Regions from separate parts of the Rahnella sp. CG8 genome, predicted to be linked through region 4. Evidence: predicted binding sites of a transcription regulator. Region 4 holds the regulator's gene; each other region holds the start of a gene.
The links. The regulator PhoB, encoded in region 4, activates phosphate uptake and scavenging genes when phosphate is short. The targets are predictions, from matches to a motif close to CTGTCATAAAACTGNCNNAT.
Positions count from the first base shown of each region.

Region 1: a site for PhoB is predicted at 2,422-2,441, ahead of pstS (phosphate ABC transporter substrate-binding protein PstS). Genes of this name have one in related genera too.
Region 2: a site for PhoB is predicted at 1,361-1,380, ahead of glpT (glycerol-3-phosphate transporter). Genes of this name have one in related genera too.
Region 3: a site for PhoB is predicted at 2,674-2,693, ahead of phoA (alkaline phosphatase). Genes of this name have one in related genera too.

Region 1 is NZ_JABAED010000010.1:26,201-33,937, forward strand. Features, by position in the region: gene glmS (glutamine--fructose-6-phosphate transaminase (isomerizing)) at 1-1,273, shown strand, start outside; gene rluF (23S rRNA pseudouridine(2604) synthase RluF) at 1,458-2,330, shown strand; gene pstS (phosphate ABC transporter substrate-binding protein PstS) at 2,547-3,587, shown strand; gene pstC (phosphate ABC transporter permease PstC) at 3,682-4,638, shown strand; gene pstA (phosphate ABC transporter permease PstA) at 4,640-5,527, shown strand; gene pstB (phosphate ABC transporter ATP-binding protein PstB) at 5,620-6,387, shown strand; gene phoU (phosphate signaling complex protein PhoU) at 6,398-7,129, shown strand; gene HGO41_RS11385 (TetR/AcrR family transcriptional regulator) at 7,214-7,737, opposite strand, start outside.
Region 2 is NZ_JABAED010000020.1:12,762-20,498, forward strand. Features, by position in the region: gene HGO41_RS17980 (DUF3289 family protein) at 1-809, shown strand, start outside; gene HGO41_RS17985 (DUF943 family protein) at 809-1,198, shown strand; gene glpT (glycerol-3-phosphate transporter) at 1,511-2,863, shown strand; gene HGO41_RS17995 (ABC transporter ATP-binding protein) at 2,913-3,989, opposite strand; gene HGO41_RS18000 (phosphohexomutase domain-containing protein) at 4,022-5,386, opposite strand; gene HGO41_RS18005 (LacI family DNA-binding transcriptional regulator) at 5,441-6,475, opposite strand; gene HGO41_RS18010 (ABC transporter substrate-binding protein) at 6,743-7,737, shown strand, end outside.
Region 3 is NZ_JABAED010000022.1:71,182-78,918, forward strand. Features, by position in the region: gene HGO41_RS19040 (cation diffusion facilitator family transporter) at 80-991, shown strand; gene phoA (alkaline phosphatase) at 1,162-2,592, opposite strand; gene HGO41_RS19050 (L,D-transpeptidase family protein) at 3,383-4,303, opposite strand; gene HGO41_RS19055 (DHA2 family efflux MFS transporter permease subunit) at 4,565-6,118, opposite strand; gene HGO41_RS19060 (HlyD family secretion protein) at 6,200-7,324, shown strand; gene HGO41_RS19065 (TetR/AcrR family transcriptional regulator) at 7,362-7,737, shown strand, end outside.
Region 4 is NZ_JABAED010000004.1:50,680-58,416, forward strand. Features, by position in the region: gene HGO41_RS05155 (ABC transporter substrate-binding protein) at 1-406, opposite strand, end outside; gene sbcC (exonuclease subunit SbcC) at 646-3,894, opposite strand; gene sbcD (exonuclease subunit SbcD) at 3,891-5,129, opposite strand; gene phoB (phosphate response regulator transcription factor PhoB) at 5,357-6,046, shown strand; gene phoR (phosphate regulon sensor histidine kinase PhoR) at 6,069-7,388, shown strand; gene HGO41_RS05180 (helix-turn-helix domain-containing protein) at 7,422-7,737, opposite strand, start outside.

The DNA.
Region 1 (7,737 bases), on a different contig from region 4:
TGAAAACTTCATTGCCTCCGATCAGCTGGCGCTGTTACCTGTGACCCGCCGCTTCCTGTTCCTGGAAGAAGGCGATGTTGCTGAAGTTAAGCGCCGTTCCGTCAGCGTATATGACAGAAATGGTCATGCCGTTGAGCGTGAAGAAATCGAATCCAAAGTGCAGTACGACGCCGGTGATAAAGGCGTTTACCGCCACTACATGCAAAAAGAAATCTACGAACAGCCGCTGGCCATTAAAAACACCCTGGAAGGCCGTTTCAGCCACGGCGAAGTGAATCTGAGCGAGCTGGGCGAAAAAGCGGACGAAATTCTGTCCCGTGTTCAGCACGTGCAGATTATCGCCTGCGGTACGTCATATAACTCCGGGATGGTGGCGCGTTACTGGTTTGAGTCACTGGCTGGCATGCCTTGTGATGTCGAGATCGCTTCGGAATTCCGCTATCGCAAATCTGCTGTTCGTCCGGGCAGCCTGATCATCACGCTGTCTCAGTCGGGTGAAACGGCTGATACGCTGGCAGCGCTGCGTCTGTCGAAAGAGCTGGGTTATCTTGGTTCGCTGGCAGTATGCAACGTGGCTGGTTCTTCTCTGGTGCGTGAATCCGATCTGGCGCTGATGACCAAAGCGGGCACCGAAATCGGTGTGGCCTCAACCAAAGCTTTCACCACGCAGCTGACCGTTCTGCTGATGCTGGTGGCGCGTATGGGCCGCCTGAAAGGGATGAGTCCGCAAGTTGAGCACGACATTGTTCACGCGCTTCAGGCGTTGCCTGCGCGCATCGAACAAATGCTGTCGCTGGATAAGACTATCGAAACACTGGCTGAAGGTTTCTCTGATAAACATCACGCCCTGTTCCTTGGCCGTGGCGATCAATATCCGATCGCGATGGAAGGTGCGCTGAAGCTGAAAGAGATTTCGTATATCCACGCTGAAGCCTATGCGGCAGGCGAGCTGAAACATGGCCCGCTGGCGCTGATTGATGCGGATATGCCGGTGATCGTGGTTGCGCCCAATAACGAATTGCTGGAAAAACTGAAGTCGAATATCGAAGAAGTGCGTGCACGTGGCGGTTTACTGTATGTCTTCGCCGATCAGGACGCGGGTTTTGTCGACAGTGACGGTATGAAGATTATTCAGCTGCCTCACGTTGAAGAAATCGTCGCTCCGATTTTCTACACCGTACCGCTCCAGTTGCTGTCCTACTACGTTGCGCTGATTAAAGGCACCGATGTTGACCAGCCACGTAATCTGGCGAAGTCTGTGACTGTCGAATAAGACTGTCCGGTTTCAGCCATGTTATCTCTAAGCGCCTCCCGGGGCGCTTTTCTCTTTCCAGAATGTTGTTCTCCGGTGACCTGCTCTCCCTTTGTCAGCAGCCGGTCACGATTCTCTTCTCTCAGGCTTCGTAACCCGCCCCGGATAAGGTATAGTTCGCGTTTTTCTGAAGGTACCCCTCTGAATGCTGACTAACTCCTCCATTCGTCTCAACAAATACATTAGCGAGAGCGGCATCTGCTCGCGCCGCGATGCTGATCGTTACATCGAACAGGGAAATGTTTTTATCAACGGCAGGCGTGCTGCGGTGGGTGCTCAGGTGTTTGCCGGCGATGTGGTGAAAGTGAATGGTCAGATTATTGAGCCGCGTGATGAAGAAGATCTGGTGCTTATTGCGCTGAACAAGCCCGTAGGCATTATCACCACGATGGAAGAGGGGGAGCGGGACAACATCCGCGATTTCGTTAACCACAGCAAACGCGTCTTCCCGATTGGCCGTCTGGACAAAGATTCGCAGGGCCTGATTTTACTGACCAATCACGGTGATCTGGTCAATAAAATCCTGCGTGCCGGTAACGACCACGAAAAAGAATATATCGTGACTGTCAATAAACCGATCACGGACGAGTTTATTGCCGGTATGGGCGCGGGTGTGCCGATGCTCGGCACCGTGACCAAGAAATGCAAAGTGAAGAAAGAAGCACCGATGGTGTTTCGCATTACGCTGGTGCAGGGACTTAACCGACAGATCCGCCGCATGACTAAGCATTTTGGTTTCGACGTCACTAAGCTTGAACGTGTGCGTATTATGAATATCAATCTGAAAGGATTACCGCTGGGCGAATGGCGTGATCTGACCGATGATGAACTGATCGAATTGTTTAAGCTGATTGAAAACTCTTCGTCTGAAGACAAACCGGCGAAAAAAGGGCCATCAAAACCTGCTCAGGCTAAAAAACCGGCTGTCACTAAAACGAAAAACAGCGAAAAACCTGAAGCAAATTCCGCATCCCGCAAGCGTTTTGCCCAGCCTGGCCGTAAGAAGAAGGGGCGTTAATTTACCTGCTTTTCATTATCCGCCGGTGTAATAACCGGCTTTTTCTGCTTAAAACTCCCGCATTTTGCCCGTATGGTTCGAATTGTGACCAGTGTCATAAAACTGTCATATAACGTACATTTTACTGTCACTAAACTGTCCTATTTTCCTCCTGTGCCAAACACTTTAATTAACGTCGACATCAGTCGGGAAGTTTAAAACCACCAGGAGTGGAACATGAAATTGATGCGTAACACCGTCGCCGGTCTTGTAGCAGCGACTTTCTCCCTCACAGCAATGTCTGCTTTCGCTGCCGCTAACCTGACTGGCGCTGGCGGTACCTTCCCAGCCCCTGTCTATGCTAAGTGGGCTGATGCATACCAGAAAGCAACCGGTACTCAGGTTAACTATCAGGGCATCGGTTCTTCCGGCGGCGTGAAACAAATCATCGCTAAAACCGTTGATTTCGGGGCATCTGATGCACCGATGAAAGAAGAAGATCTGAATAAAAACGGTCTGTTCCAGTTTCCTACTGTAATCGGCGGCGTGGTACTGGCTGTTAACATCCCGGGCATCAAATCCGGTCAGTTGACTCTGGATGGCGCAACGCTGGGTGATATTTACCTCGGTAAAATCAAAAAGTGGAACGATACGGCGATCACCAAGCTGAACCCGGGCGTGAAACTGCCAGACACTAACATCGCGGTGGTTCGCCGTGCTGACGGTTCCGGTACTTCCTTCGTATTCACCAGCTACCTGGCGAAAGTGAACAGCGAGTGGAAAGACAAAATCGGTGCAGGTTCTACTGTTAACTGGCCAACGGGTCTCGGCGGCAAGGGCAACGACGGCGTCGCAGCCTTCGTTCAGCGTCTGCCTGGTTCAATCGGTTACGTAGAATATGCTTATGCCAAGCAAAACAACCTGGCTTACACCAAGCTGGTAGATGCAGACGGCAAAGCCATCAGCCCGACAGAAGAATCCTTCAGTGCAGCCGCTAAAGGCGCAGACTGGAGCAAAACCTTCGCTCAGGACCTGACCAATCAGAAAGGTGATAATGCGTGGCCAATCAGCTCCACCACCTTCATCCTGATTTACAAAGACCAGCAAGATGCAGCGAAGGGCACCGAAGTGCTGAAGTTCTTCGACTGGGCTTACAAAAACGGTAACAAACTGACGACTGATTTGGATTACGCCGCACTGCCAGCTTCTGTTGTAGAACAGATCCGCGCAGCCTGGAAAACCAACATCAAAGACAGCAGCGGTAAAGCACTTTACTAGGATCTGACCTCGGGTCTGATATAGAGTACAAGTCTTCTGCTTCATTCCCTCTCCGGCCGGGGAGGGAATTAAATCTGAATTAAAAGAGAGTGGTATGGCTGAATACAAGCCGGCTATCAAGGCACCCAGCAAAAACGGTGACATCATCTTCGGCGCGCTGGTTAAACTGGCAGCGCTGATTGTGCTATTTATGTTGGGCGGCATTATCGTCTCGCTGTTTATTGCTTCCCTGCCGAGCATTGAAAAGTTCGGATTGTCCTTCCTGTGGACGAAAACCTGGGATGCACCGAACCAGCAATTTGGCGCACTGGTGCCGATTTACGGCACGGTCGTGACCTCCATTATTGCCCTGCTGATTGCTGTTCCCGTCAGCTTTGGTATCGCATTATTCCTTACCGAGCTGGCGCCGAACTGGATGAAACGCCCGCTGGGGATTGCTATTGAACTGCTGGCGGCGATCCCCAGTATTGTTTATGGCATGTGGGGGCTGTTCGTTTTCGCCCCGCTGTTTGCGCAGTATTTTCAGACGCCGTTGGGCGATGTACTTTCCGGTATCCCGATTGTTGGTGCCCTGTTCGCCGGTCCGGGTTTTGGTATCGGTATTCTGGCAGCAGGCGTCATCCTCGCCATTATGATCATCCCGTACATAGCTTCCGTCATGCGTGACGTGTTCGAGCAAACGCCGGTGATGATGAAAGAATCTGCTTACGGCATTGGTTGCACTACGTGGGAAGTGATCTGGCGCATCGTGCTGCCGTTCACCAAAAATGGTGTGATCGGCGGCGTGATGTTAGGTCTGGGGCGCGCACTTGGCGAAACCATGGCGGTGACCTTCATTATCGGTAACACCTACCAGCTCGATAGCGCATCGCTGTACGCGCCGGGCAACAGCATTACCTCTGCACTGGCGAACGAATTCGCCGAAGCAGAAGCCGGGCTGCATACGTCTGCACTGATGGAACTGGGTCTGATCCTGTTTGTCATCACCTTTATTGTTTTGGCGCTGTCGAAAATGATGATCCTGCGTCTGGCTAAGAAAGAGGGCCGTTAAGATGACGACACTCGAAATGCAAAGTAATACTGCATTACTGGAATCGCGTCGCAAACGTCAGGCGTGGCGCCGTCAGAAGAACCGTCTGGCGCTGATGGTCTCCATGCTGACCATGGCATTTGGTCTGTTCTGGCTGGTGTGGATCTTGTTCACCACGATCGTTAAAGGTGTTGACGGGATGTCGCTGGCGCTGTTCACAGAAAATACCCCGCCTCCGAATACGGCAGGCGGCGGTCTGGCTAACGCCATTGCAGGCAGCGGATTATTGATTCTGTGGGCAACGGTCATCGGTACGCCACTGGGCGTGATGGCGGGGATTTATCTGGCCGAATATGGACGTAAATCCTGGCTGGCTGAATTCATTCGTTTCATTAACGACATTCTGCTTTCCGCACCATCCATCGTTGTGGGCTTGTTTGTGTACACCATTATGGTGGCAAAAATGGGACACTTCTCCGGCTGGGCGGGCGTGCTTGCACTGGCATTGTTACAGATCCCGATTGTTATCCGTACCACGGAAAACATGCTGAAACTGGTGCCGGACAGCCTGCGTGAAGCGGCTTACGCACTGGGTACGCCGAAGTGGAAAATGATTTCGGCCATCACACTGAAAGCCTCAGTTTCCGGCATTATCACCGGGATCCTGCTGGCGATTGCCCGTATTGCCGGTGAAACCGCGCCGCTGTTGTTTACGTCGCTCTCCAACCAGTTCTGGAGCACCGACATGATGCAGCCGATTGCTAACCTGCCGGTCACCATCTTTAAGTTTGCGATGAGCCCGTTTGGCGAGTGGCAACAACTGGCGTGGGCGGGTGTACTGCTGATTACCGTGTGTGTGCTGCTGCTGAACATTCTGGCGCGTGTGATTTTCGCCCCGAAAAAGCAATAAGCGAATTTATTATCGATGGCAGGTGATAGCGGCTGCCATCACTGTTTACCCGGCGTCGCCATGCGGCGCGCGAATAAGAGAGATGTCTGAGAATGACTGACGCATCCAACAGCAAAATTCAGGTTCGCGATCTGAACTTTTATTACGGCAAATTCCACGCGCTGAAAAATATTTCCCTGGATATTGCTAAGAACGAAGTCACGGCATTCATCGGCCCGTCAGGCTGTGGTAAATCCACGCTGCTGCGTACGTTTAACAAAATGTACCAGCTGTATCCGGAACAGCACGCTGAGGGTGAAATCCTGCTTGATGGCGAAAACATTCTGGTTGATAAGCAGGACATCGCGCTGCTGCGCGCCAAAGTCGGCATGGTCTTCCAGAAACCGACGCCATTCCCGATGTCGATTTACGACAACATCGCGTTTGGTGTCCGTCTGTTTGAAAAGCTGTCCCGCACGGATATGGACGAGCGTGTGCAATGGGCGCTGACCAAAGCTGCATTGTGGAATGAATCTAAAGACAAGTTGCACCAGAGTGGTTACAGCCTGTCCGGCGGCCAGCAACAGCGTTTGTGTATTGCACGTGGTATTGCGATCCGTCCTGACGTTCTGCTGCTCGATGAACCTTGCTCGGCGCTCGATCCGATTTCTACCGGCCGTATCGAAGAGCTGATCACCGAGTTAAAATCTGATTACACCGTGGTGATCGTGACCCACAACATGCAGCAGGCTGCGCGTTGTTCAGATCGCACTGCGTTTATGTATCTGGGCGAACTGATCGAATACAGCGACACTGACTCGCTGTTCACTTCACCAGCGCGCAAACAGACTGAAGATTACATTACTGGCCGCTACGGTTGAGGTACAAAGAATGGACAACCTGAACTTAAACAAACACATTTCTGGCCAGTTCAATGCTGAGCTTGAACATATCCGTACGCAGGTTCTGGCGATGGGCGGCCTGGTTGAGCAACAACTGACTGACGCCATCACGGCGATGCACAATCAGGATGCCGAACTGGCGCAACGCGTCATCAAAGGTGATGACAAAGTTAACCTGATGGAAGTGGCGATCGACGAAGCTTGTGTGCGCATCATTGCCAAGCGCCAGCCAACCGCCAGCGATTTACGTTTGGTGATGGCGATTATCAAAACCATTTCTGAACTCGAGCGTATCGGTGACGTGGCAGATAAAATCTGCCGCACGGCGCTGGAAAAATTCTCACATTTGCATCAGCCGTTGCTGGTCAGCCTGGAATCGCTGGGCCGCCATACCGTAGAGATGCTGCATGATGTGCTGGATGCGTTTGCGCGTATGGATCTTGACGAAGCGGTGCGTATTTACCGTGAAGATAAAAAAGTGGATCAGGAATATGAAGGCATTGTGCGCCAGCTGATGACCTACATGATGGAAGATCCACGCACGATTCCAAGCGTGCTGACCGCACTGTTCTGCGCCCGTTCTATCGAACGTATCGGTGACCGTTGCCAGAACATTTGCGAATTCATTTTCTACTTTGTGAAAGGTCAGGATTTCCGTCATGTGGGCGGCGATGCGCTGGATAAATTGCTGACAGACGGTAAAGATGTGCCGAAAGAATAAGGGTTTACTGACATCGCTCCACAAAAAAGGCCTCTGACGAGGCCTTTTTGCTTTCCGATCTATACCCGCGTCCGGTCAGCGCAATTATTTCATCACATAGCGCAGCGCGACCTGTACGGCCAACTGCCGGTAATGGGCGGTCTGTAAATCCACCTCATCCGGATTTTCAAACAAAGCGCCGAACGTATATTGGTTGGCGACCTGGTGCACACACAGGCTGCTGATGAGGCGGTGAACGTCGCGCGCCTGCGCATCTTCCTTAAACAGATGGCTTTGTTTGCCGCGTTCAAGGATATCTTCCAGCAGCGTTAATGCCGTTTTGTTGATCTCACGGATGCTGGTGGACTGGCGGATAAAGCGGCCGCGCAGCATGTTTTCTGTCGATACAATACGGATAAATTCCGGGTGTGAGACATGGAAATCGAAGCTGGCTTCTACCAGTTTGACGATCGCTTCCGCAGGTGGCAACGAAGATAAGTCCAGCTCCAGCTCGTGCTGGCGAATACCGCGATAAACGTGTTCCAGAACCAACATGTACAGGGCTTCTTTGGTCTTATAGTGGTAGACCACCATACGTTTCGTGGTGCTGGCATTGGAGGCGATATTTT
Region 2 (7,737 bases), on a different contig from region 4:
CACAGCGTCGCTTCAACGATTACCGTGCCAATGACATGCGTTATGGTGACATATCCGGGGACAGACTTAAAAGAGAGTTCGGCTTGAAAAATATATCAACTGTGGTTGATCCGTATACATTAACCCGGCTGACAGCATTTGATAATCCCCAGTCCAGGTTTGCGGGTGTCTATCGTGGCGCTCATCGCGGTGGCACAGTCAGTAATAAGGAATGCGCCCGGTTGTTATTCAAGGAGATGCTGACGTGTTCTCTTCCCTATTCCTTTGTGGGTTCCTACCAATATTTAATTAACCAGATGCTCAGGCATTTTCAGCATTCTACAGGAACGCCTTTTAATAACGGGCAACTTAATAATGCATATCATCAAAAGCTTCGTTCTGATCACACTGCAAAAAATACCAGGTCTATTATGCAGGAAGCGATTGGGTTATTCATTGATTACAAAAGCAAAGGTATTGCGCAGGAGAGATTGAAGGATATTAAATCTGCGATCAGAGGTTCAATTCTTCCAAAATTTGATTCCCTCGTGCTTGATAAAATAAATGGAATGGGGATCACTATTCATAATGTCCATGCAACGAAAATAGACATCATCAGTCTCCACGTAAGCGAGCGAAACTGGAAAGCCTGTGTCAGATTTACAGGTCAGGATCACTTCGGTCTGGATATTGACGATATACGCAAAAAGGAATTTAATCAATTTCAGTTTTTTAAAATATGGTTTGTCCTGCAACGGTTTGACAAATTCGGTTTTCGACCATTTTTGACAAATATGGAAGCAGTAATTGATATGGAAGGTAATTATTGATGCGCATTTTCGTAATCGTATTTCTGGTCGCGCTGCTGGCCTGTTTTTACTATACCTTTGTTGGTGGCAAAGATGTAGCTGTTATAGATGCGCATTATGATGGAAGCACTGTACAGATCATCGTTGATGGACTGCCCTCCACTGAATCGGAAAAGATTGCCTGGTGGCAGAATAATCAGGATAAAATTAGAGGTAAATATCACATTCCTTCCGGCAATACAGGTCCATTTCTGATAATGGTGTATGCATTCGGAGAGGGATACAAAGAGGCGGGGAAGGAAGATCGGCTCTGTTTTCGCTATATAAAACCACCCCAGAATTGCATTGATAAAAACATACTGATGATGATTTGGCGCACCCGTGAGGGTAGCGTCAGGTATGAATTTTAATATGTAAAAAATCGGAAAAAAACTTAAAAATCACACATCAAAATTAAAAATGTCTGACGATTTAGAATGAGTCTTTTGATATGTCACGAACCTGCCAGGCGGGGCTTAGTCTCCGCTTTTTTTGTTTCTTATTGTCACCCTCGCTCACAAAATCGCCTCCCTCTGTAATAAAAATGTAACATTTCAGTCATAAATCACAGTTCGTTTGTGCGCGAATGGCTAAAATGATGTTCGTTTTGGAACACATTGGCTCCGCCATTTCGTCCGTGGCTCATGATGAGTCCGCCCTGATTTATGCCATCGGAGGCATTTATGCTCAGTATCTTTAAACCCGCGCCCCACAAAGCTCCTGTTGATGAGGCTCACGTCGATCCGCTGTACCGCCGTCTCCGCTGGCAAATCTTCATGGGGATTTTCTTCGGTTATGCGGCCTACTATCTGGTGCGCAAAAACTTCGCGCTGGCCATGCCTTATCTGATTGATCAGGGCTTCTCCCGTGGAGACTTAGGGTTCGCACTGTCCGGGATTTCCATTGCTTATGGCATCTCAAAATTCATCATGGGTTCGGTGTCTGACCGTTCGAATCCGCGCGTATTTCTGCCCGCTGGTTTGATTCTGGCGGCGGCCGTGATGTTGTTTATGGGCTTCGTGCCGTGGGCAACCTCAAGCATTGCCATCATGTTTGTGTTGCTGTTCCTGTGCGGCTGGTTCCAGGGCATGGGCTGGCCGCCGTGCGGACGTACGATGGTGCACTGGTGGTCGCAGAAAGAACGCGGCGGCGTGGTGTCGGTGTGGAACTGTGCGCATAACGTCGGCGGCGGTATTCCTCCGCTGCTGTTCCTGCTCGGTATGGCGTGGTTTAACGACTGGCATGCAGCGCTGTATATGCCTGCCTTCGGCGCAATTCTGCTGGCGGTGTTTGCCTTCATGACCATGCGCGATACACCGCAATCCTGTGGTCTGCCGCCCATTGAAGAATACAAAAACGATTATCCGCCGGACTATGTGAAAGAGTCCGCCGAGCAGGAACTGACGGCGAAACAGATTTTCATGCAGTACATTTTGCCGAACAAATTGCTGTGGTATATCGCACTGGCTAACGTCTTTGTCTATCTGCTGCGTTACGGCATTCTCGACTGGTCACCAACGTATCTGAAAGAAGTGAAGCATTTCGCGCTGGATAAATCCTCGTGGGCGTATTTCCTTTATGAATACGCTGGCATTCCCGGCACGCTGCTGTGTGGCTGGATGTCGGACAAAGTTTTCAAAGGCAATCGTGGTGCCACCGGCGTGTTCTTCATGGTGCTGGTGACTATCGCTACCGTCGTTTACTGGCTGAATCCGGTCGGCAATCCGGGTATTGATATGGCCTGTATGATCACCATCGGTTTCCTGATTTACGGGCCGGTGATGCTGATTGGGTTACATGCGCTGGAACTGGCACCGAAGAAAGCAGCCGGTACCGCCGCAGGCTTTACCGGACTGTTTGGTTATCTGGGCGGCTCGGTCGCGGCCAGCGCCATTGTCGGTTATACCGTGGATTATTTTGGCTGGGACGGTGGCTTTATCGTGATGATCGCCGGTTGTGTGCTGGCTGTTCTGTTGCTGTTACTGACCATGCTGAGTGAAAACAAACACAAAGCGCAGCTGGCTAAAAACATCTGACTTTGATTTATCTTCGTCGTAAAGGCATCGGAAGGTGCCTTTTTTGTTTTTACGCGGCGTCGGGAAGGATGCGCCTGCCTGCTTCATCAAACAGTAAAACACTGGCAGCATTAAACCCGAACCTGAGCGGTGTGTTTTTAGCAAAGGAGAGCTGTTTCGACGATTTCATTTTCAGGATGTGCTCACCAACGCGCGCATATACCAGCGTGGAATCACCCTGCAATTCAGTGAAATCAACCAAAACTTCAAATGCATGATCCGTCACTTCATTCAGGCGCAACAGCTCAGGGCGGATGGCCAGCGACACCATTTGTCCATCCTGCGCCGCCGGGAATTTATCCTCCAGCGGGTACATCGGCTGGCCGTCAATACTCAGCTGGCGGCCGACGACTTGTGCCGGGATCACATTGATTTTCGGCGTACCGATAAAACCGGCGACGAACAGGCTGGCCGGGCAATTATACAGCTCAACCGGCGTGCCAATTTGCTCAATGTGACCTTTGTTAAGCACCACGATCCGGTCCGCCAGTGTCATGGCCTCGACCTGATCGTGGGTCACGTAAATCATGGTGTTTTTCAGACGGGCATGTAGCTGACTGATTTCCTGACGCATCTGCACACGCAGCGCGGCATCAAGGTTCGACAGCGGTTCATCAAACAAAAAAACTTTCGGCTGCTGAACAATGGAACGCCCGATAGCGACGCGCTGACGCTGTCCGCCGGAAAGATTTTGCGGTAACCGGTCGAGCATGTCGTCCAGCCGCAGGATCAGGGCCGCTTCGCTTATGCGTCGGGCAATTTCTTCCGGCGGCGTGCGGATATTTTTCAGACCAAATGCCAGATTCTGTCTGACGGTCATGTGCGGATAAAGCGCGTAGGACTGAAATACCATCGACAGACCGCGCTTCCCGGCGGGTAAATCCGTCACATCAGTTTCTTCAATGTGAATAGTCCCGTCGCTCAGCGCATCCAGCCCGGCAATCATGCGCAGTAACGTTGATTTCCCGCACCCTGACGGACCGACCAGTACCAAAAACTCACCGGAGTGGATCTCCAGAGACAAATCGGGGATCACGACAGTTTTGTCATAGTATTTTTTGATATTTTTGAGTGTTAAGCCTGACATAACGTTGTCCTTTAAAACAAAAAGATGAGCGGTTACGCCCCGGCAAGGGCGAGCAGTTTTCCGGTGATTTCAGTTAACAGCGCGGTGGATTGTCGGGTTTCGACGTTGAGGCGCAGGAGCGGCTCAGTATTGGAAGCGCGTAAATTAAACCGCCAGTTATCGAATTCCATACTCAGCCCGTCAGTCTGGCGGATACTTAGCGCCTGATGTTGGTAATGGTCGCGGACACGGCTGATGGCCTCAGCGGGCTGACTGACGGAGATATTGATTTCGCCGGATACCGGGAAAAGGGCTTTACGGGCAGCAATCAGTCCGGACATTTTCCGGCTGCACTGGCTGAGATGTTGTAGTACCAGCAAGGCCGGGATCATCCCGCTGTCGCAGTAACCAAAATCGCGGAAATAGTGATGGGCGCTCATTTCACCGCCGTAAATAGCGTTTTCACTGCGCATTCTTTCTTTGATGAAGGCATGGCCGGTTTTGGTTTCGATGGCGATACCGTGTCTGGCGCTGACAATGTCGCGGGTATTCCAGACCAGACGCGGATCATGAAGGATTTTTTCGCCGGACGAGCGTTGCAAAAACAGTTCAGCCAGCAATCCCACAATGTAATACGCCTCAACGTATTCACCCTGTTCATCAAAGATGAAGCAACGGTCAAAATCACCGTCCCAGGCAATGCCCAAATCCGCCTGATGTTCACGCACCGCATCGCATGTCGCCAGTCGGTTTTCCGGCAACATCGGGTTGGGAATACCGTGGGGGAAAGTGCCGTCCGGCTCATGGTGAATTTTTATTAGCGTAAGGGGAATACCGCGTGCCAGAAAGGCGTGTTCCAGCGCATCCAGCGTCGGGCCAGCCGCACCGTTTCCTGCGTTAACCACCACCCGCAGCGGCCGTCCGAACGGTAACGTTAAATAGCTAAGCAGATGATCCAGATAAGCGCGGCGGTTTGAAAGCTGCTGATACGAACCGGGCTGCGCCACCGCCGAAAACAGATGATTTTCGGCCAGTGCCTGAATATCGTGTAAACCGTTTTCGCTGCTGACAGGTCTTGCATCCCGTCCAACCAGCTTCATACCGTTATAATTGTCCGGATTATGGCTGGCGGTGATCTGAATTCCGCCATCAGCCTGCAGGGAACGGGTGGCAAAATACACCTCTTCGCTGCCGGTCATACCAATATCAATCACGCCGCAGCCCTGATCCATCAGTCCGCGCGCAACGGCCTGCTTGAGAGCCGGTGATGTCAGGCGAATATCACTGCCCAGCACCACCCGTTTTGGGCGATAAAAATGCGCAAATGCACAACCGATACGGTAAGCAATATCCTCGTTTAATTCGCTGCCCAAAACACCGCGTATATCGTAAGCTTTAAAACACGTTAATAAGGCCATATTTCATCCTGAAAATAGACATAAGTACTTGCGTCTTTATGGCCCCACCGGGAATCAGGTAGAACCACGTATAATTAACGTAAACTCAAGGTCGAAGTGAATATTATTTTTCCCCTCCAGCAGCAAGGCCGCGGCTATCTCACCTTTTCTAACCGGATCCTGGGCAATGGTAGTGAGCCCGATTTCATTCTCTGGCCGGGGAATATTATCAAATCCGGTAATCGCGATATTTTGCGGAACACGTAACCCGGCCTGCCGGCAATAATTAATCGCACCTTGCGCAAAGCGGTCAGACAGGCAAATAAACGCGGTTATTCCCGGATTTATTTTAAGTAATTCCTGCGCGGCTATTTCGCCAAACATCTCGTGATGGCTTGTTTCACAAAGAAAGCAATTATCGAGTTCGATATTCCATTCGCGGAAAGTCTCCACGCAAGATTTCACCCGGGTGATCATAACGTCATTATCGCCTGAAATATCCTGACTCAATGGCACGACACCCTTACGCCCCTGTAGTGAAGGAAATGAAATAATGCCGAATTCACGGTGTCCTTTTTCCAGCAGGTGCAGGCAAATTTCCCTCATCGCCCGGTAGTTATCAATGGAGACACTGCTGTGCGGGGGAATTTTAAAATCCGTGGTCACCACAGGCAGATTTTTTGACAATGCCTTAGCGATGATCTGGTCATTATTGTGCGTCGCATTAAGGATATAGCCATCTACCGCAGTGTTAATCACACTGGCCCGCGCGCCCTGTCCGTTATGCAACGGGATCAGGATGATGCTGACACCTTTCCGGTCACATGCACCCGCGATGCCCTGCATGAGCTGCACGTCATGGCTGTCAGTAAAAACATAACTCAGCGTGTCATTGAAGATAATGCCAATCGCATCCGACCTGCCGGTACGTAATGCGCGCCCGATATTATCAGGGCCGTAGAAATTAACGGAATGCGCATAATCAATTATTCGCTTTCTTAAGGATTCAGATAACTTTCCCGGATTATTAAATGCATTCGACACCGTCGTATGCGTCACCCCTAATTCACGGGCAATTGACTTTAAGGTTATCTTGCTCAGTTTACACACTCCTGAATGCTTTGAATAAATGAAATCCCCCGTCTGAAAAATCCTTAATTCGCCAATATATACTCACAGAAAATAGGCTATTGCAATGAATATATAAAATAAAGTTTAACGTTAAACAAAATCATTTCTGTGACCGTAATAACGTTTACTGATTGTATGTCCATGCTAGCGTTTAAAATAGAAGTCCACTCATAAAAATATAATATAAATAACCATTAAATATAATTATGAATTATTAATAACAACCTAATGGAAATAGGATACAGCATGAAAATAATGAAACTGGCTGCACTTGCAGGTATCACGTTATTTCTTTCGGGCTGCGGGCCTGAGGAGAAAGATCAAACCAGCATTAAAATGTGGATAGCGCCTAATGTTACTCAGGAAGTGTATTGGGGCGAGGTGGTAAAAGAATGGAACAGTAATCCGGCCAACAGGAAGGTGGAATTCACGCCAATACCGGCTGCGGGGAGTTCTGAAGAAGCCATTATGAATGCGCTGGCATCAGGCACCGAGCCCGATATATCCACCAATATTTTTATCGGCTTCGCGAAACAGTTATCCGAACTTAAACAACTCAATGACTACGCCAAAATGCCCGGTTTTCAGGAACTGGTTGAAACCCGACATATGGGGAAAGCCATGGCATCATGGCAGTTCGAAGGGCAGCAAAATGTTATCCCGATTTATATCAGCCCGGTCGTGTACTGGTGGCGCAGCGATCTGCTGGCTGAGCAAGGTTTTGATCATGTGCCGACCACCTATGATGAGATTTACACGCTGTCAGAACGGATAACGCAAAACCAGAAAGGTTACAGTCTGCAAATCACCAGCGGCAAAAACTGGTGGGATCGCTGGTTTGACTTTATTCCGCTGTATTACGCCGCCTCTCAGGGCAGCCCGTATATTCAGGATCACAAATCCAGCTTTGATAACGAAGCCGGACAACAGACCCTCACCTTCCTCAACAAAATGTTTGCGAACAAATGGACCAGCTACGACTTCACCGCCGCAGACGATCCGCTGGCAGCGGGAACCGTGCTGGGCGCGGTACGTGGTCCATGGGATATCGACCGCTATCAGAAACAATTTCCCGAAGTGTTAAAAACCATCCGTATCGGCCCGATGCCGACACAAACCGGCGAACCCGGCGTTGCCACCATGGCTGACAGCAAAGGGATCGTGATGTTCAGTACGTCAAAAGTGCAGGCCGACGCCTGGAAGTTTATTCAATGGGTATACAGCGATCCTAAACATGACCG
Region 3 (7,737 bases), on a different contig from region 4:
TTTCAAATAAAGTTGATTCTCTGCTTCAGGACATTTTTGTGAAACATTCCCAACAACAACCATTCTTGTGGGTCAACCCATGACCCGTCCCGCGCCTTCCTATAAAGGCCTGACACGTATTGCCTCGCTGGTGTCGCTGTGCGTCGCGCTGATCCTGGTTTGCGTCAAAGTCTGGGCATGGACCGCCACCGGTTCGATTGCGCTGCTGACCTCTGCTGCCGACGGTCTGGTCGATGTGCTGGCCTCGATGGTGACGCTGATCGGCGTGCGTTATGCCATCCGTCCGGCAGACAAAGGCCACCGTTACGGCCACGGCAAAGCCGAAGCTGTGGCCGCGTTTGTACAGGCGCTGTTACTGGGCGGCGCGGGGCTGGTGCTCGGCGGTGAATCCATCGGGCGCATCATTAATCCGGAACCCCTGGCGCAGCTCGGTCTTGGTATCTGGGTGATCATCGGCAGTTCGCTGGCCGCCACCGGGCTGGTGCTGATGCAAACCTATGTGGTGAAACGTACCGGATCAACGGCCATCGCGGCTGACCGCGCGCACTACATTACGGACGTCGCGGTGAATATTGCCGTACTGCTGGCGCTGATTTTCGAGCGTTACTTCGGCTGGACGCGTTCCGACTCCATCGGCGCGCTGTTGATTTCCTTCTATATGATCTGGAATGCGCGCGGTATGGCGGCAGATGCACTGACCCAGTTGCTTGATCGCGAACTGAGTGCAGATGACCGCAAGCGCGTGAAAGCGGCAGTATTAAGTGTTGAAGGCGTGCGCGGTGTACATGACATTCGCACCCGCAACGGCGGCGACCGCGTATTTGTCGAGTTTCACGTCGAGGTTGATGGCAATCTGACGGTGGATGTCGGGCACGATATCGGTGATGCGGCTGAAATGGCGGTGAGCAAGTTGTTTAAGTCTGCGGATGTGACGGCTCATCTGGAGCCGGACGGGATTGATGACGACAGACTGGATAATTTATTGCACTAAGGTCAAGGTTGTGGGTTTGCTCCCTCCTCTGCGAAGGGGAGGGTTGGGGTGGGGTATTAAATAAAAATCAAAGAGTTAAATTTTTTTAGTGTCAGTATTTACCCTTAAAACTCCCTCCCGTCCTCCCCCTTCGCCGGGGGAGGAGCAAAGCGAAACCCTCATTTTCAAAACTATTGCGCTTTAATCGCCATGGCATCCCGCATGGTATAGAACAAATCCGTCTGATCCGTCAGACCCACCACATTCGCCGCATGCGGGCCAAACGCGGCAATACGCAGTTGCGTCCCGGTGTGTCCCTGTGAATCATCTTCTGAGTTGCCGTAGCTGATGGTCATCGGTGCACCGTCCCTGGTGGTCAGCGTCTGGGTCAGACCGGGGGCTTTGGCATCGGATTCGATAATCTGGCTGGAATGGGCGTGGTCGGCGGTGACGATAACCAGCGTGTTGCCGTCCTGACGGGCGAACTCCAGCGCTTTTTGCACGGCCTCATCCAGATCCACCGTTTCACCGAATTGTCCGCACGGATTAGCGGCGTGATCCTGTTTATCAATCGATGCGCCTTCAACCTGCAGGAAGAAACCGTTCTGATTAGCTTTCAGCAAGTCGATGGCTTTTTCAGTCATGGCGGCAAGCGTCGGGATGTCAGCGGTGCGCTGCGGATTGGCTTCACAGGTGACAGCCGGTTTATCAATGTTGCCGTGATAAGTGGCTTTCGGACCCTGCCAGCGCACCGGCATGTTGCCTTCGGAGAACAGGCCAAGAACCGGTTTCTTCTGGTCTGCCTGCGTGATGGCACTGAGCTGTTCTGCGTTTTCCACCCAGACATAACCCTGTGTCAGCGCCTGTTCTTTGAGGGATTTATCCTTAAATTCACCGGCTTTCGCCAGCTGGCTGAACGATTTTCTGCCGCCGCCCAGCGTGACATCAGCGCGAGCCTGCAACAACTGTTCTGTGATCGAACCGCGTCCGCCATTTTCCAGCGCGTTGCTGGCGCATTTCTCTGCGGTTTCTTGCGGGCCGTAGCACTTGCGTGAGGTCACATGGGCAATCTGTGCGGCCGGCGTTGCATCCTGCAATTCTGCGGTGGAGACGTTGCCGGTGGCCTTGCCTGCGGCTTTGGCGATCTCAAGAATGGTCTGGTGATCTTTGCCGTTTACATCCACGCCAATCGCGCCATTATAGCTTTTAACACCGGTCGCCCAGGCGGTGGCTGATGCGGCGGAATCGGTCACGTAACTTGGTTTTTGCGTTTTCTTATCCAGAGAATAATGCGTGTACTGGCCGGTCAGCGGCAGGGCATCAATGCCTTTGAAATAGCCGCCTGCGCCTTCTGCATAGTTACGTGCAGACGTGATTTCAGAATCACCCATGCCGTCGCCAATCAGCAAAATCACGTTTTTCACCGTTTTGTCTGACAACGAGGCTTTCAGCGCTGCTGTCTGATCACCGCTCAGACGGCGGGCACCGCCCGGTTCCGTCAGCACGCCTTTTGCCGCCCGGTCGGTCAGCGTGTCGGTGTCAGCGGCGAGGGTGGAGGCAGAAGCGGAAAGCAGCAGGGCGGCAGTGACTGCGCGGGCGACCAGAGATACGGATTGTTGCATTATCAAAACTCCTTTTTATAAACCATTGGAAATAAAAATATACATATCGATATTTTTTGTTACCGGAAGGTTAAGGGAGACTTGTGACATTTTAATGACAGGCGCCGGACTGGCCGTGAGACTGGGGTTTAACTTTAACTTTAACTTCAACTTCAACTTCAAGGTCAAGACCTTGGGTTGCCACCCAAACTGGCCTTAAGAGGCGCCTATCGCCGCGCCTCTTAAGAATCTCCGGCTCTTTTACTGCGCGCTCCGCTCGCTGGCTATGTTTCAGGTAGCACGGCGACAGGCTGGAAATCTTGCCGCTTTGCGGTTCCTTCACTCGGTCCTAGAGCCTTTGGTCTCCAGGCCGCTCCGTTCAGCAAGCTTTCTGAATCGCCCGCGACTTTTTAAAGAATGAAGTAAGTGAGGTTGTGAAGTAAAAGCCTGAGGCCGGTTCCAAAATATCGCCTGAGGAGAGGTGGAAAACCGCGCGTCTTTTTGCGCGGGTTGTAACCCGAACGAAGGGAACCGTGCAGCGGCGGGATTTTGCGGCTATCACTGCGGCTGATGAAACATAGCCAGCGAGCGGAAGCGCTTGTTGAAAAAGCGAAGGGAGATCCAAGAGGGAAAAAGCACGTTTCCCTCTTGGGCGGTTTCGGCGCTGCCCGATAAGTGATCACCACAATTGAGAAACCGAAACTTTCTCGGTCAGCTTTTCAGTGCAACTGAGAAGCCGCCTTTGCATCGGCACTATGCAAAAAAAAGCCCCGATGAACGGGGCTTTTTCACAACAACGTCAAAGACGTAATTAGTTGATCTGTACCGGCATACCGGAACGCATCTCGATAGCGCGCTGAACAACAGTCTGGTTGACCGCCGGATCCATCGATACGCTGCTTGCGCTGCCTGCCAGAGTGATTGGCAGTGGCTGCTGAGAATCAAACTCTTCCTGGTTAGAGGACAGCGGGTTGTGGATCTCAATATAACGTTTGCCGTCTGGTTCCACGGTGGCTTTCACCGGCTCGTTGATGAACTGAACGCGGGTGCCTTGCGGGACGTTGTCGAACAACCATTTGATGTCAGCATCACGCAGACGCACACAACCGTGGCTCACACGCAAACCGATACCGAAATTGGCGTTGGTGCCGTGGACTGCATACAGACGCCCGACATACAGCGCGTACAGCCCCATCGGGTTGTCCGGACCCGCAGGGAAGACGGCTGGCAGGAATTCGCCACGAGAAGCATATTCTTCATGCATTTTCGCCGTCGGGGTCCAGGTCGGACCGGCTTTTTTACGCTGAACGGTAGTGACCCAGTTCATCGGGGTGTCTTTGCCCAGCTCACCGATACCGATCGGCAGCACGACCACAGTATTGGTGCCTTTCGGGTAGTAATACAGACGCATTTCAGCGCTGTTGATCACGATGCCTTCGTGCGGGGTTTCCGGCAGGATCAACTGCTGAGGAATGGTCAGCACGGTGCCCGGGGTTGGCAGGTACGGGTCAACGCCAGGGTTAGCTTCGAGCATGTTGCTCAAACCCATCTGGTATTGCGCTGCAAAATGTTCCAGTGGCAGGCTGCTGCCCTGCGGAACAGTAACTGTGATGTTTTCACCGACCAGACGACCATTATTGGCCGGAAGAGGGTAGACCACAGCAAAAGACGCCTGGCTATATGCAGCAACTGCCAAAACCAGGGTAAGGATTGCGCGAATGCTCATTTTCATATTTTCGTTGGTCGTTAATGCCACACTGGCAGTTGTCAGGATGTTGATTCCCCCCGATCCGATAGAAACCGGCCGGAGGAATAGTGTACTTGCACATAGCACTTGAAAGGGATCCGGTATGTGTAACGAATCGCATTTCAGGGCCGCTAATTATAAGGATTTATTTCAAACAGGCCAAAGCTTTCTCACCTTGTTAGAAAAGTTCCCTGCCACAACCGCATTTTTTGCGGCAGCCTGCACATTTCCTTCACATTCCTGACCTTATTTACGGCAAAACGGCACCATAACCAGTGCGGCAATAAACATCCAGGCCATGACCTGAAAGATGTCGTTGAACGCCAGCGTCAGCGATTGCGCGGCGACTTTCGCCCCAAACACGCCTTTCGCCATCAGCAATGCCTGAGCGGTATCAGGTGTCAGATGGCCGATTTTTTGTGCCAGCGATCCCATCACCTCCTGCGCATGATCCCCGTATTGCCCCAGCGATTCGCCGAAACGTGCCGCATGAACGCGGGTCCAGTCCTGCAACCAGGTATTCACCGTGGCAATGCCAATCGCGCCGCCGAGATTACGCATCAGGTTAAACAGCCCGGAGGCGTAGCGCAGTTCCGGCCCCTGAAACGCGGTCAGCGCCATGTTCACACTCGGCACGATGCACAACATAATGAACAGGCCGCGCACCACCTGCGGCCAGAAAAACTGTTCTGCTCCCCAGTAAGGGGTCACGGCGGTCGTCAGCCATAAACTCAGTGCGAAACCGGATAAACCCACGGTGATCAGTATCCGCCGGTCAACGCGGCTGATTAATCTGGCGGCAATAATCGTGCTGAAGAATTGCCCGACACCCACCACAAACACCGTTGTACCGATTTGCAGGCTGTTGAAATCGCGGATGCGGCCGAGGAAAACCGGCGTCAGATATGTAGAGGCATAAAGACCAAATCCAACCACCAGATTGAACAGGCAGGCGAAGGTGAATGTCGGGTCACGGAAGGGCGTCAGGCGTACGATCGGGTTTTTCGAATAAAAGGATCGTTCGAGAAACAGCACAAAGGCCACCAGTGAGAACCACGCCGAAATCTGGATTTGCGGATCGCTGAACCAGTTCTTGCGCGGGCCTTCTTCCAGCACATATTCCAGACAACCGAGCGCTATCGCCATCGACAATAAATGTATCCAGTCGATACGTTTAAGCATCGGATAATCCGCTTTATCCACATGAATAAACAGCACGGCACCGGTGGCAACCAGAGCGCCGGGCAGAATGTTGATGAAGAAAATCCAGCGCCAGTCGAGTAACTGCGTGACTATGCCACCCACAGTCGGCCCAAGTGTGGGGGCCAGCACGCTGACCATGCCGAGGATCGCCGGGATCAGCGCCTGCTGTTTGCCCTGAAACATGGCGAAGCCGGTCGCGAATACTGTCGGTACCATCGCGCCGCCGGTAAAACCCTGCAACGCGCGAAAGAAGATCATCGACTCGATATTCCACGACAATCCGCACCCGATGCTGCTGAGGGTGAACAGCGCCGCCGATGCGCTGAACAGCCAGCGGGTGGAAAGTGCCTGCGTCAGAAAAGCCGAGAACGGGATCATCACCAGTTCGGCGATCAGATACGAGGTTTGCACCCAGCTGATTTCATCCGGTCCGGCGGAAAGCCCGGCCTGCACATCGTTTAACGAGGCGGCGACAATCTGAATATCGATCAGCGCCAGAAACATACCGAACGCCATAATGCTGAAAATCAAAAACTTACGTGATGTCGGATAATCCGCAGGCGAAAGCGTCGCGGCTGGAGTCAGGGTGACAGACATGGCTATGAGATCCCGGGGACTTGTTTATATGATGGTCATCATATTAATATGATGACCATCATACAATGAGTGAAATTAAAAATGAGCGAAGTAACAGCAGATGAAGGGAGCCCGTCCCCGGCAGTAAAAGCCGCTAAACGGTCAAAGCGGATCTTTGTGGTCAGCGGTATTGCGCTGATGGTAGCCCTGAGTGGCGCGGCATGGTTACTGGCTGCGCCCGCGTCGGAATCCACGGATGATGCCTATCTGACGGCAGACACCACCAGCGTTGCGCCAAAAGTAAAAGGCTTCGTTTCGACGGTGCTGGTGCGTCATAACCAGCGGGTACATGCCGGCGATAAACTGGTGCTGATCGACAGCGAAGAGTTTACGGCTCGTCTGGCGTCTGCGCAGGGAGAACTTGAAGATGCCCGCGCGCAGGTGGCGCAACAGGAAGCGGCGTTGCTGAGCCAGCAGGCGCAGGAACAACTGGCACTCACCCAAATCGAAGCCGCGCGCACGGCGATCCGTTCGTCGCGTGCGGAACAGCAACATGCTGAAGCCGAGCAGCAGCGTTATCAGTCGCTGGCGGTCAGCGGTGCCACATCACGTAATGATGCCGACCGGTATAAAACGGTGGCGGTGACGGCAGAACAAACCTCGGCGCACGCCGCGGCGATGCTGGATGTTGCCCAAAATCAGGCGGCGGTGACACACGCCCGGCGGGCAGAAATTCAGGCGGCGCTGGCACTGGCGAAGGCCGCTGTGGTGAAAGCGCAGGCGGCACAAGCGCTGGCACAGCAGGATCTCAATCACACCACTATTGTTGCTGCCATCGATGGCATAGCGGGAAACCGGCAGGTACAGGTTGGCGATTACGTTACACCCGGTCAGCGGCTGATGACGCTGGTACCCGAACAGGGCATTTATGTGACGGCCAACTTCAAAGAGACGCAGACCGGCAGAATGCAGCCGGGACAACGTGCGGACGTGCATGTGGATGCGCTGCCGGGCGTGACGTTTCGCGGTGAAGTCGACAGCCTTGCGCCGGGATCAGGTTCGACGTTTGCATTGCTGCCATTTGAGCCGGGCACGGGTAATTTCACCAAAATTGTTCAGCGGGTGCCGGTGCGGATCCGGCTTGACGCTGGTCAGCCAGATTTAGCGGCGCTGCGCCCCGGATTATCCGTGGATGCGCGCGTTTCGTTAACCGATGCGGTCAGGTAAGCTATGACAGCAATTTTCTGATTATCAGGGTGTTATTATGCGCTATGAGAGTGAACATAAACCTAAAATCCGCGAGCGGATCCTGAAGGAGGCGGCGAAAGACATCCGTACCAAAGGGCCGTTGCAGGTCAGCGTGGCAGGTGTAATGAGCAAAGCTGGCCTGACGCACGGTGGGTTTTATGCGCACTTTGCCTCAAAAGAGGCACTGATTGAGGCCGCCATCGGGCAGATGTTTAATCAGGTTATGGTCCGCTGGGATAAAGAAAATCAGGGGCTGACGGCGCAGCAGCAACTGGCAGGGTATATCGATTTCTACCTGTCGCCCGGGCACCGCGATAACCGGGCGCAGGGCTGTCCGGTGTCGGCGCTGGCCTCTGAAACGCCACGCTTGTCCGCGCCCTGTCAGGCAGAGT
Region 4 (7,737 bases):
GCACCAGAAATTCATCTAACACCAGCGTATGGTTTGACGGGTTAGAACAGATAATTTTGAACAGACCCGGTGAGGTGATCGCCCCGAGTCCCAGCGCGCCGGTTGCCGTGCCGTTGGCGCAGCCGTGGATCCTGCCGGTGATCATCCCTTCGACAATTTGCTGGGCACTGGCGAATTTAACGCCTTTCACATTCAGCCCGGCTTGTTTAAAAAAGCCCTGTTCCAGTGCCACATACAGCGGCAAACCACCGACAATCGGCCAGTAACCAATACGAATTTCATCGTCGTCGGCTGCAAAAACTGACGTCGGGATCATTCCGCCAAGGGTGGACACTCCGCCGGTAATGGCGAGCCATTTCATCAGCTGGCGACGTTTTTTATCAACTTCAGGTTTGATGTTTTTCATTGGCGGTTCCCTTAGCGGTTATGAGGACGTTGCAACTTGTACTGCAACTTGTATACATAACGTTAAGCACAGGGCGTGCCAGTTCGTTCCGGCAGCGGGAATAAACGTAAATTCAGCAGGTTGAGGAAAAAGCGCGCACTGAACTGGTGCGATTTTTGTGCACGCTTTCACAAAAAGGATCCACCGCAGGGCATGTGGCTAGCAATTTATCTAGCAACCTGCCCGGCGGTGGCGAGGGATCAGACTTTAAATTCACTGCTCAGGCGGCTGACGCCCAGACCGTTCACTTTGGTGACTTTGATTTGTACCGGAATGCGGTCTTTCATTGCTTCGACATGGCTGATCACGCCGATGGTTTTACCCGAGGCATTCAGGCTGTCGAGCGCATCCAGCGCGGTATCCAGCGTGTCGGCATCGAGCGTACCGAAACCTTCGTCGAGGAACAGCGAGTCGATACGGGTTTTATCGCTGACCAGATCGGACAGCGCCAGGGCCAGTGCCAGGCTGACCAGGAAGCTTTCGCCGCCGGATAGCGTGCGGGTATCGCGCACGGCATCGGCCTGCCAGGTATCGACCACTTGCAGTTCCAGCGCATCGCTGGTTTTGCGCTGCAACAGATAACGTCCGTGCAATTTTTCCAGCTGGCGGTTGGCCAGATACACCAGATGATCGAGCGTCAGACCCTGCGCGAATTTACGGAATTTCGCGCCGTCGCTGGAACCAATCATCTGGTTGAGATAACCCCAGTCATCACAGGTTCGCTGCGCCTGCGCAATCTGTGCAATCAGCGTCTGCTGACCATGGTGGCGTTGCTTGTCGCTTTCCAGTTGATTCTTTACTTCGCCCAGACGTTGTTGCAGGACTTTCAGTTGTTGTGCCAGCTCCGCCTGTTGCACCGTCAGGGCGTTAAGATCACTGTCGGTTTCACTCAGATGTGCAGGACGGGCAAGCTGATGTTTTTCGAGCTGCTGACGGGCATCCGCCAGTAATGCCTGCGCCTGTGCCAGTTGTTGTTGCAGATGTTCTTTGCGTTGCTGAAGCTGCTGGCGCAACGCGTCGTCGAGCAGCGCCAGTTTCACTGCGGCTTCATCCGCAAATCCGCTGGCGCTCAATGCCTGCTGCCACGCCTGTTCCACCAGCGTCAGTTGTGCGGCGGTCTGTAACTGTTGCTGCTGCGTACTGGCCAACTGACCGGCCAACTGGTCGCGCAGTTCCTGCGCCTTATGCAGCGCGGTCTGGACATCACTCAGCGCTTGTTCTGTCGCCTGTTGTTGCTGATGTAAGTGCTCGCGAACCTGAGCAACCTGACGCTCTCCGAACAGTTCGAGGCGTCGGGCATTCAGCTCAGAAAGGGATTTTTCACCTTCCGCCAGTTGCTTTTGCAACCGCACGAGGTCTTGCTGAGATTTTGCCTGCATCTCTTCCAGCCGGGTAACGCGCTCTGTCAGCAAGGCGCTTTGCTGCTGCACTTTCTGCTGTGCATTCAGTGCGTCGTTCAGGGCATCTTTGGCCTGTTGCAGGGCCCGCGCCAGCTGTTCGTGCTGGCTCAGTCGCGCCTGCGACTGCTGCTCTTCCTCATCGCGGGCGGTCAGCCATTGCGTGATGTCGGCGGTATCATGCAGCGTAAACGTCAGATTCAGCGGCGCACTGAGTTGTTGCCAGTTCAGGGTATGTGCATTCAGTTGTTGCTGATCCTGCTCAAGCTGAGTTTGCAGCCGTGTTTGTTGCTCTTTCAGGCCTTTAATTTTCGCCGCCAGTTCGATACCGCTGGCTTTTGCTGCATCGAATTCCAGTTGCATTTTCTCGACGCGCTGCGCGGTTTCAGAAGGTTTAACCTCCTGATAATGTTCAATCGCCGGATGTGATGTTGAGCCGCACAGCGGACAGGCTTTGCCGCTTTGCAAATTCGCGCGTTCGGCTTCAAGGCTGACGATCAGCATTTCCTGTTTATGCAGCGCCTTGACGTCGTTCAGATGTTCCAGTTGTTTCTGACATTGCAGACGGATCGCGCCCAGACGCAGTTCTTCTTCGGCCAGCACCGTCTGGTACTGCGCAAAATCTTTATGCTGTTGCTGCACGCGCTGGTTCAGTTGCGGGAAGATTTGCGAGAGTGAAAACAGCTGCTGCCGCACCGGCCGGAGCTGCATGAGTTCGGTTTGACGTTTTTGTAACACTACCTGCGGGTACTGTTTTTCCAGTTCAGCCTGACGTTGTTGTGCAACGTTAAGGGCTTCAGTCAGCGCGGCCTGACGGGTGTGATGCTGGCGGCTTTCCTCATCCAGTTTCTGACGTTCCGCCGTGATTTGCTGCAGCGTCGCGCTATGTTCACCAGCCTGTTTCTGCGACTCGCTGACCGCCTGTTGTGTTTCCACCAGCGATTTGCGCCATTGCGCGATTTCGCTATCCAGTGGCAGGATTTTTTCTTCGATCAGCGTTTGCATCTGGCGCTGTTCTTCCGCCTGTTTCTGCCGCGCAGTGTGCGCCTGTTCCACCGCCAGACTCAGCGGCGTCATCTGTGCAATCTGCTGCTCCTGCTGCTGCGTCAGTTGTATCAGTAATTGCTGAAGGCGCTGCGCGTCATCCTGACAGCGCTGGCGATCATTGAGTAACGGACGCAGTTTTTCTGCCGGTTCGCTGCGCGCCAGTTGCTGTAACTGCGGCGCGGCGGCCAGATTTTCCTGCTCTGCGGCGGTCAGTTGTTGCTGAGACTGCTGCTGTTTTTGCTGCACCTGCTGCCACTGTTGCAGCCAGTTCAGATCCTGCTGGCGCTGCTGCGCCTGCTGACTGAGGCTGATTTCCTGCGCGTTCAGTTCAGCACGTTGTGCTTCGAGCGTCTGGCGCTGTTCTTCGCTGAGCAGTTCGATTCCGGCCATACGCTGATGCAGACCGTCCAGCGCAATACGCGCTTCTTTATGTTGCTCAAACACGCGTTGAGAAAGCAGACCGTAAATTTCGGTGCCGGTCAGTTCTTCCAGCAGTTCGGCGCGGTCATTGGCATCGGCATTCAGGAATGCGGCAAATTGCCCCTGAGACAGCATCATGGATTTGGTGAAACGACCGAAATCCAGCCCGGTCAGTGTGGCGATGGCATCGAGTTTATCGCGCACTTTATCCGCCAGAATTTTGCCGTCGGCCAGTAACGCCAGCTCGACTTTCGGTGCCTGCAGATTTCCGTCAGGGGAATTTTTGGCGCGGCGCTGGCTCCAGAAAGCGCGGTAACCCACACCTTTGACTTCAAACTCCACTTCGGCCAGCGATTCTGCGGTGTGGCGGGTCATCAGTTCATTCTGGCTTGGTGTAATGTTCAGCCGTGGCGTCTGATGATAAAGCGCCAGACAAATGGCATCGAGCAGGGTGGTTTTCCCCGCGCCGGTCGGGCCGGTGATGGCGAATAATCCGTTGCTGGCAAACGGCTCGGCGGTGAAATCAATTTTCCATTCGCCTTCCAGCGAGTTCAGGTTTTTTAAACGCAGGCTGAGAATTTTCATTGTGCGCTGTCCTCCGCGTTCTGACCGTTGGTAACCTGTTCAACCACCTGCGCAAACAACGTGCGCATCCGAGCCTGACGCGGCTCGTCAGGGGCCGGTTCCAGCGCCAGTCGTCGTTCAAACACGTCGCTGACGCTCAGTTCGCTGAGGGTTTCTTTTTCCTGCTGCTCAATACTGTTGATGCGCTGTTCTTTGCTGCGGCGTAACAGCACGACTTCTACCGGCAGATCTTCCGTCAGCGCCTGAATGCGTCGCTGGATGTCGCTGAGATAATCCTGGGTGGAGACTTCAATATCGAGCCACACCGGTTTGGCCGGATCACCGCCTTCGAACTGTGCCAGTTGGTGTTCAATCTCCACCAGCGAGCCTTTGATTATCTGCATCGGCTGGAAAACCGGGATTTCCAGTGTGTCGATGGCGTTGAGCGTCGCACCATCAAAATCAAGTAAGTACACACTTTTAGCTTTGCTCAGTTCGTCAAAACTCAGGGCAATCGGCGAGCCGCTGTAACGGATATGTTCGGTTTTGGCGACGCATTGTGCACGGTGAATATGACCCAGTGCCACATAATCGACCGGCGGAAAGGCCTGCGCCGGAAACGCATCGAGCGTACCTATATAGATGTCGCGCACGGAATCAGAGGTACTGACACCGACAGTCGTCAGATGGCCGGTCGCAATAATAGGCAGCGGCATGCCCAGTTCGTCACGTCTGGCCTGCGCAGCCTGCCAGAGCGCGTCATAATGCGCGGCGATGGCTTCCTGCAATGCCAGTTGCTTGTCGCTGCCGGACTGTCCCGCCTGGCTGGCGAGCAGATCACGCGGGCGTAAAAACGGGATAGCGCACAGTATCGCGCCGGGTTTCCCGTCACGCTGACTGAGCACTAAAATCTGTTCAGAAAGGTTTTCACCGACGGTGGCAATCACCCGCGTATTCAGGCAGGAAAGGAGCTCGCGCGATTCATTGAGCGTGGCGACAGAATCGTGGTTACCAGCCAGCACCACCAGCTGGCAGCCGGTTTGCTGTAATTCCACCACGAAGCGGTTATACAATTCGCGGGCATAACTGGGTGGGGAACCCGTGTCGAAAATATCGCCCGCGACAATCACGGCGTCGACCTGATGTTGTTGCACCTGACCGGTCAGCCAGCGCAAAAATGCCTGATGTTCGGCTGCACGGCTTTTAGTGAAAAAGTACTGGCCTAGGTGCCAGTCTGACGTGTGGATCAGGCGCATGAGACTCCCGTATGAACCCTGGATGACGACAATGGGGTAAAGTATAAACGTCGGCAGGGGAAGCTGTCCCCGATAAATCAGACCAATTTCAGCAAGATGGCCGAAAATTATCTGTCATAGTTGACTGTAATGAACCATTCTTTTCATTCATAAATCTGTCACAAAACTGACGCATAATGGCGCCCGCAATCAAATAAAAGATCGCTAACCTATTGGCAGGACCTACGATGGCTAGACGTATATTGGTGGTTGAAGACGAAGCTCCAATCCGTGAAATGGTGTGTTTTGTACTGGAACAAAATGGCTATCAGGCCGTAGAAGCTGAGGATTTTGATTCAGCGATTGGGCAGCTTGTTGAACCTTACCCTGAACTGATCCTGCTTGACTGGATGTTACCTGGCGGTTCCGGTATTCAGTTTATTAAGCATCTTAAACGTGAGGCACTGACCCGCGAAATTCCGGTGATGATGCTGACCGCACGCGGTGAAGAAGAAGATCGGGTGCGCGGCCTTGAAGTGGGTGCCGATGATTACATCACTAAACCGTTTTCTCCGAAAGAACTGGTTGCCCGCATTAAAGCCGTGATGCGTCGCATCTCGCCAATGGCGGTGGAAGAAGTGATCGACATGCAGGGTTTAAGCCTGGATCCGTCGTCTCACCGGGTGATGGCCAACGAGCAGGCGCTCGATATGGGGCCGACCGAATTTAAGTTATTACACTTCTTTATGACCCATTCCGAACGTGTATACAGCCGCGAACAGTTGCTCAATAACGTCTGGGGCACTAACGTTTATGTGGAAGATCGCACGGTTGACGTGCATATTCGTCGTTTACGTAAGGCGCTGGAAACCAGTGGACATGACAGAATGATCCAGACTGTTCGTGGTACCGGATACCGTTTTTCAACGCGTTATTGAGCCCTCACAGCGGAGAATCTGTGTGCTAGAACGTTTGTCATGGAAACGACTGGCGGGTGAATTGTTTCTCTTTTGCCTGCCAGCGTTAATTCTCGGTATCTTCGTCGGCCATTTCGGCTGGCTCCTCCTGGTGTCGCTGATGGCGGCACTGGGCTGGAATTATTACAACCAGCTTAAACTCTCTCACTGGCTGTGGCTCGACCGCAGCATTACGCCACCGAATGGGCGCTGGAGCTGGGAGCCGCTGTTTTACGGGCTGAACCAGATGCAGATACGCAACCGGCGTCGCCGTCGGGAATTAGGTCAGCTCATCAAACGTTTTCGCAGCGGTGCCGAATCGCTGCCGGATGCCGTGGTGCTGACGACTGAAGATGGCAATATTTTCTGGTGTAACGGACTGGCGCAGGATTTGCTCGGTTTCCGCTGGCCGGAAGATAACGGGCAACATATCTTCAACCTGCTGCGTTATCCGGAATTCCGGCTGTGGATCCAGACCCGCGATTTCAGCCGGGCGCTGAATTTACAACTCAATAATGAGCATTATGTCGAGTTTCGCGTCATGCCTTATTCCGAAGGACAACTGCTGATGGTGGCACGCGACGTGACCCAGATGCGTCAGCTTGAAGGCGCACGGCGTAACTTCTTCGCTAACGTCAGTCATGAACTGAGAACCCCATTGACGGTATTGCAGGGGTATCTGGAAATGATGGAAGACGCCAAGCTGGAAGAGCCTTTCCGCACTAAAGCGCTGGATACCATGCAGGAACAGACGCGGCGGATGGACGGGCTGGTGAAGCAGCTGCTGACGCTGTCGAAAATCGAAGCCTCAGCGAATATTGATTTGCACGAGAAAGTCGATATTCCGGTGATGCTCGGCATGCTCGAACGTGAAGTGCAAACGTTAAGCAACGGCAGGCATGAAGTGGTGTTTCGCGTAAACGACAAGCTGAAGGTCTTTGGTAATGAAGATCAACTGCGCAGCGCGGTGTCGAACCTGGTGTATAACGCGGTTAACCACACGCCAGCGGGGACACGGATTGAAGTCAGCTGGCAACAAACGCCGCATGGCGCACAGTTCCAGATCAGCGACAACGGACCGGGCATTGCGCCGCAGCACCTGCCGCGCCTGACCGAACGTTTCTACCGCGTCGATAAAGCCCGTTCACGTCAGACCGGCGGCAGCGGACTGGGACTGGCAATCGTCAAACATGCGCTCAGCCATCACCACACGAAACTTGAAGTCATGAGTGAAGTCGGCGTCGGTACCCGGTTTATGTTTATGCTGGCGCCGAAGTTGATTGTTCCTCAGGAACAGGCCAGCCAAAGCGGCGTAAAGGGATAAAAATCAAGCCACAGCAACAAGCTGTGGCTTCTTTTAGCAGATGATCTGTAAACCTTTTTCTTCAATTAGCATCAGTAAGATCAGCGCCGCTCCGGTGGGTTTGGTTTCATCCCGCTCCCATTTTTGAATGCTGTTGGCGGACATATTGATGAGTCTTGCCAGTACGCCCTGACTGATTTTTTCTTTTTCACGCAAAGCGCGAATGCGTTCAGCAGAGCTTTCTGCGAAGGCTTTCAGTCTTTCCTCCTGAACGGCTTCATCAACTATTTTGTTAATTTCACGCATCGTGGTTTGGGTTACCACGCCAGATGAATCATGGAAGCGTTGAGCCATCCGCTGCATTTTTAGC